One region of the Lysinibacillus sp. 10T31 genome, then DNA from elsewhere that is predicted to be linked to it. Evidence: predicted binding sites of a transcription regulator. Region 1 holds the regulator's gene; the other holds the start of a gene.
What was found. The regulator LexA, encoded in region 1, represses DNA repair genes until DNA is damaged. The targets are predictions, from matches to a motif close to CGAACATATGTTCG.
Positions count from the first base shown of each region.

Region 1 (3,432 bases):
TCAGCGGGACGACATACTCCCACTGATTAAAACGTCACTTTATTTGTTCGCTTCTCTCTTGAATTTCCCGATATCTCCTATGGACTGTAGCTTTGCTTACATCAAAGCCTAGTCCTCTAAGAGTCATGGCGATTTCCTCAAAGGTGAAGCCACGATTACGTAGGTTGACAATTTCTTCTACAGGAACATCCTTACGTTCTTGACCATTTGGATTTCCACGGTTAGATAAATTGTTTTCCGGGCGATAACCATTTTCAACGGCACGACGCATGCCACGACGTATTTTAGCATTATGGATTCTGCGCTGGTACTCCTCAACGATTGCTAAAATTTCCAGGAGCATCGTATCCATTTCATTTAATTGTAAAGGTCCCTCGTCTCGCATAGAAAAAACATCAGTTTCCGTTTTCTGCAATAAATGCAATACTGCCATTCGAGCATTTCCACGTCCTAAACGTGTTTCATCCTGCACAAATAATGCATTTATTTCTTTTTCTTTTATGAAATCGAGCATTTCTAGTAAACCTTCACGTTCCACATCATAGCCACTATGCTTGTCCTTAAAAACACGCTTGACTTCGTATCCTTGTTCTTTAGCATAGCGCATCAACTCCTCTTGCTGACGCTCTAACGAGGAACTTTGTGTCTCTTTTTCTGTACTCACACGGCAATAGACAACGGCCGATTGTTGATTCATTATCATTTTTCGTTTCTCGCAATTTCAATTGAATTTATAGGGTAGGGTTGGTCACCCACTACTGGAATAACTAGTGATTTACCAGCAATGATTTGTACGTTCGATAATTCATTTTCTGTTTTCACAAGCTTAATCCATTCATCCGTTTTCATTTTACCACGGTATTGATCGGCTAACGACCATAAGCTATCACCATGTGCAATTTCAATTTCTGTGTATGTTACATCGCCTGGGTCTGTTATAAAAAGATATGCTGCAAATAGTAGACAAGCTCCTAATAAAGTTGTAATATGTGGATTTTTCTTTAACCAGTTCATGTTTATAACCCCTTTTCAAGAATGTTTGTTCGGAATGTATGTTCTCATAATAGTACGAACAAATGTTTTTGTCAAACACTTTTCGAACCTATGTTTGCTTAAGTGTTCGCATTCTGTTATACTACTAATAAGTAGAATGAATAAAAAAAGAGGTGAGCAATTATGAAAAAAGTTTCGAAACGACAAGAGGCCATATTAGAGTTCATTAAAGAAGAAGTACGAGCAAAGGGGTATCCACCGTCTGTACGTGAGATTGGTGAAGCAGTTGGACTTGCTTCAAGCTCAACAGTTCATGGACATTTAGCTCGTTTAGAACAAAAGGGCTTGATTCGACGCGATCCAACTAAACCACGTGCTATTGAAATTCTAGAACCAGAGGATTCTATTCAAAAGCAACATGTTATTCATGTCCCATTAGTTGGGAAGGTTACTGCAGGTTCTCCGATAACTGCTGTTGAAAATATCGATGAATATTTCCCACTACCAGATATTTATGGGACAAGTGAAGATCAATTATTTATGCTAGAAATTATGGGTGAATCAATGATTGAAGCTGGCATTTTAGACGGAGATTTAGTTATTGTTAAACAAAAATCAACAGCTGATAATGGTGATATTGTCGTAGCAATGACTGAAGAAAATGAAGCAACTGTAAAGCGTTTCTTTAAGGAAAAAAGTCATTTCCGTTTACAGCCTGAAAACGCAACGATGGAGCCAATTATCGTAGATCAAGTTTCTATTTTGGGACATGTTGTAGGTTTATATCGTCGTGTACATTAAAAGTATCTCAATATTAAAATATAAAAAGAGGATATTATGTTCACATAATGAGCATATTCCTCTTTTTCTTATGTTTTGAACCATTTTATACACTAAAAAAGAACCCACTTTTGAATGGATTCCTTACACCTTACAAAATGCTTATAAAGTTTTATGACTCTACCTTAAATTTCAAACTTGCCTTTACAAATGCAGCAAATAGTTTCTTTGATATTTCATCTCCTGCTATGGCTAGCTCTTCAGGATGCCATTGTACTCCTAGACAAAATGGTAATTCATCATGCACTACCGCTTCAACGATACCATCACTAGATTTTGCTATCACTTTCAACTTTTCAGCTACTACGTTTATTGCCTGATGATGAAATGAATTCACAGCAATTTTTTCTTCCTCAATAATCGTTTTTAATAATGTGTCAGGTGATAGATTAACATAATGTGTTGCAACGCCTCTTGCCGCTTGTTGCACATGCTTTATTAATTTTTTACTATGATACTCACTATCAATATCCTGATAGACTGTGCCTCCAAACGCAACATTTAGTATTTGAAGCCCCCGACAGATTCCGAAAATCGGCATTTTCCGAATATTGGCCGCGTTAATTAAAGCAAGCTCCACTGAATCTCTTTCTGGATGAACCTTCCCTAATTTTGGTGTAGGTTCTGCATTAAAGAGGAATGGATGTACATCATAGCCACCCGATAGTAATAATCCGTCCGTTAAAGATAAAATTTGTGCTACATCCTCTTCAACTCCAAGTGGAATTATAAGTGGAATACCCCCTGCTTCAATTATACTTTTGCTATAAGCAGCATTTAATCTTGAGGACAAATCATCCTCTGCAAAAGCCGTTATACCGATAATTGGTTTCATCTTATCCCCTCCATGATCTTTATCTTGCATTAACTCCTGTAAAAGCCTGATTGGTGAAGATTATTAATCGTTGAAGGAATCCCTCACTGGATTAATTACCAATATCCGAAGTACCAATTCATCAACGCATCCCCATAGAAATAGATAATAATTGCAGCTAGAGCAATAGACGGTCCGAATGGTATAGGCGTTTTTCTTCCCTGCCCGCGTACCTTTAACACAACTATCCCAACAATCATGCCAATTACGGCTGCTAAAAATAGCGTCAGAATTGCATGTATTGTGCCGAGTACGAGCCCAAGTAAAAAGAATAATTTAATATCGCCACCACCCATTCCACCTCTTGATAGAACAGCTATACAATATAATATGCCAAAACCTACCACAGCACCAACTATACTGTCCCACCACGGAGACAAAGGAGATATCACTCGTCCCAAAACTAGCAATGGTAAAAAGAATAATAGTATCTTATCAGGGATAAGCATATACGCAAAATCTGATACAACAATAATAACTAATAATGAAATTAATAAAAGCGCTACGAAAAATTCTGCACTAAAGCCTAATTTCCAATAAGCAAAGGCAAATAATACGCCTGTTAAAAGTTCCATCAGTGGATAAATCCAAGAAATTTTTTGCCCACAGCTACGGCATTTCCCACCTAAAAATAAATAAGACAAAACAGGCACCAAATCAAGTGCCGTCAACTGTCTCTTACAAGAAGTGCAATGCGAGGGTGGACGCACAATAGACTCCTTCAA
Region 1 is NZ_JBFTHS010000035.1:7,324-10,755, forward strand. Features, by position in the region: gene AC1DCY_RS18720 (YneB family resolvase-like protein) at 35-703, opposite strand; gene yneA (cell division suppressor protein YneA) at 700-1,014, opposite strand; gene lexA (transcriptional repressor LexA) at 1,177-1,794, shown strand; gene AC1DCY_RS18735 (gamma-glutamyl-gamma-aminobutyrate hydrolase family protein) at 1,946-2,668, opposite strand; gene AC1DCY_RS18740 (prepilin peptidase) at 2,764-3,432, opposite strand, start outside.

Region 2 (3,432 bases), on a different contig from region 1:
AGGATAGTCGGTCATCTGTTCGCCCTCCAAAGAAAAAAAGTCAGCCATATCCATTAAGAGAATTAATTACCTAATGCTTTTTACACTAACGCTTATTTTAACTTTTAACATTAATGCCTAGAAGCAGTACTTAGGAATTATTTTTACAAAACGAAAATATGAAGCTTCCCCATTTCTCTTTATGGCCAACCACTTTCGGTGATGAGCTAAATGAATGGATACCCTAATAAATATTATAAAACCATATTCCCCAGTATGTGTAAACAAAAAAATGCATTGCTCTCACTATAAAGAGTGGGAACAATGCATTTATATTATTTATCTTCTAGAAGAAGCTTTAATTCATCATCCATTTCTTCCTCATCATCATGCGCAGCAATTGTGTAAGATGATGATGCAATACCGTAAGAAGCACGGATTTTATTTGCGATGTCGTCTAGTACAGCTGGATTTTCTTTTAAATACTGTTTAGCATTTTCACGACCTTGACCTAGGCGCTCATCACCGTAAGCATACCAAGAACCGCTTTTTTGAACGATGTCAAGTTCAACACCTAAATCGACTGTTTCGCCCTCTTTTGAAATTCCTTCACCGTACATAATATCAACTTCAGCTGTACGGAATGGTGGTGCTACTTTGTTTTTCACAATTTTAATTTTTGTTCGGTTACCCATAATGTCATTGCCTTGTTTAATAGCTTCTGCACGACGTACTTCTAAGCGAACGGAGCTATAGAATTTAAGTGCACGTCCACCAGGTGTTGTTTCTGGGTTTCCGAACATTACACCAATTTTTTCACGTATTTGGTTAATGAAAATAGCAATCGTTTTTGATTTATTGATAGCACCTGAAAGCTTACGTAAGGCCTGAGACATTAAACGCGCTTGTAAACCAACATGCGAATCACCCATATCTCCTTCGATTTCCGCTTTCGGAACTAATGCTGCTACTGAGTCAATAACGATGATATCGATAGCACCACTACGCACTAATGCTTCTGCAATTTCAAGCGCCTGCTCTCCTGTATCTGGTTGAGATAATAGAAGCTCATCAATATCGACGCCCAATTTTTGTGCATAGATTGGATCTAACGCATGCTCAGCATCGATAAACGCTGCTTGTCCACCATTTGCCTGAACCTCTGCAATGGCATGAAGAGCAACCGTTGTTTTACCTGATGATTCAGGGCCGTATACTTCAATAATACGTCCACGTGGATACCCACCAACACCTAATGCAGCATCAAGTGCTAACGAACCACTTGAAGATGTAGCGATTTCTAAATCGGTCTTTTCGCCAAGTTTCATGATAGAACCTTTGCCAAAATTCTTTTCAATTTGTTTTAACGCCTGTTCTAAGGCAGCTTTACGATCACTCATTCATTTTCCTCCTTCGAAAACTGTTCACTGTTTTTCTCTATCTCTACTATACTTGTTTTTAAGAGAAGACGCAAGAAAAAAGCGAACATTTATTCGTTTTTCTTCAAAATAAAAATTTGGGTAACTTTCCATTACCCAAATTTCTATTTTAACTATATTATGGATCATCATCAAAATGTGTGGTTGATTTCCGTTCCGGCTGGGCGCTTTGCCGCTGCCGCTTCGCTTTCGCGCAGATAAAACATTTGTTGCTGCCGCTTCGCTTTCGCACAGAGCAGAGCTTCCTGGGGCCGCTTCGCTTCGCTGCAGGGTCTCGGGCCAACAGGATGTTGGTCACGAAGGCGTTATCACAGGACGTGATGGTTTTAGCCTTCGTTCCTCTAATCGCTAATCCCCGAGGAGTCGCCGAGCCTCCACTCCAATCAACTTATTTACAAAGTAAACATTTTAACAAAAATCTTATCTACAACTTTTGATGATGAACCTATATTTATGCCGGGCAGAATTGATTAACGTTTTTTAAAGCCTCTTTCTTCCAAAAGCTGCATTAAGTAATGACAAGTAAATTTCGCAGCGCGCAGTCGGTTTGTATTTCGCATACCCGATAAATGAAGTAAATACGTTATCGGTTTTTCATCGCCAATGGCAAGACCAATCCAAACCGTCCCTACTGGTTGATGATCATGGGCTGTAGGACCTGCCGCACCTGTTAATCCAATACCTATATCTGTACCAAATTTTTTACGCACAGCACTAGCCATAGCCGCTGCACATTCACTGCTTACAATCCCATGTGTAGTTAATAATTCCTTAGAAATATCTAGTTGTTTAATCTTAGCCTCTTCAGTATACGTAACAACGCCACCAACAAGGGCATCCCCTACACCTGGTATTTCAGCAAGCTCTGACTGAAATAATCCCGCTGTTAAACTTTCTGCTGCAGAAATTGTTAACTTATTGTCTAGTAACATTTCTACTGTTTTAGAGGCAAGAGAATCATCATCTATACCGTATTGATAGTTCCCAACAAGCGCTTGAATCTCTGCTACCTTTGCGGCAATAAGCTGCTGCGCTTCTTGCTCCGTTTCTGCTTTGGCTGTTACACGTAATGTAACCTCACCGTCAGAAGCAAGTGGAGCAACAGTTGGGTTTGTTTGCGAATCTAAAATATTTTGGACACGAACCTCAAGCTCCGCCTCTCCAATTCCATAAAAACGCATAACATGCGATGTAATTACCCCTCCAGCATTTAACATCGCACCAAGCTTTGGCTTTGCTTCAAACTGGAACATTGGCTCAAGCTCTTTTGGTGGCCCTGGAAGTAAAATATACGTACGCCCATCCTTTGTTAATATCATGCCAGGTGCCATACCGTGATGGTTTGCAAGCACCTCACTACCCGCTAGTATTAAAGCCTGCTTACGATTATTATCCGTCATTGGACGTCCTCGTTTTGCAAAAAACTGCTCAATATTAACCAGTGCGATATCATCAAATTCGAGAGAAACGTCAAGATGGCGCGCAATCGTTTCCTTTGTTAAATCATCCTTTGTAGGTCCAAGCCCACCAGAGAAAATGATTAAATCAGCACGAGTCTCCGCAACGGAAATAGCCTCTTCTAAACGTTGTGCATTATCTCCAACAACAGTGTGATAATACACGTTGATCCCTAACTCGGACAACTGACTAGAAATAAATCTTGCATTTGTGTTCGAAATCTGACCAAGCAATAACTCTGAGCCAACCGCAAGAATTTCAGCATTCATGATCCTCAAGACCTCTCTTATTTAGACTCAAGTAAGACACGTCGATTTAGATAGAAATAATCCCATCCAGACCATAGTGTAAAGAACAATGCAATATATAGCATAATTGTATCGAATGGAATACCAATAAGTGTAAAGATTGTATTGTGTAAAAGTGCTGCTCCGATGGCCACAATTTGAGCCCACGTTTTAATTTTACCAAGCTGGTTAGCCGCAACAACTTCTCCTTCACCTGCCAATATTAAACGCAGGCCAGTTACTGCAAACTCACGGCTAATAATAATTAT
Region 2 is NZ_JBFTHS010000002.1:56,541-59,972, forward strand. Features, by position in the region: gene recA (recombinase RecA) at 315-1,379, opposite strand; gene AC1DCY_RS01535 (hypothetical protein) at 1,537-1,716, opposite strand; gene AC1DCY_RS01540 (competence/damage-inducible protein A) at 1,889-3,145, opposite strand; gene pgsA (CDP-diacylglycerol--glycerol-3-phosphate 3-phosphatidyltransferase) at 3,163-3,432, opposite strand, start outside.
Region 2: a site for LexA is predicted at 1,462-1,475, ahead of recA (recombinase RecA). Genes of this name have one in related genera too.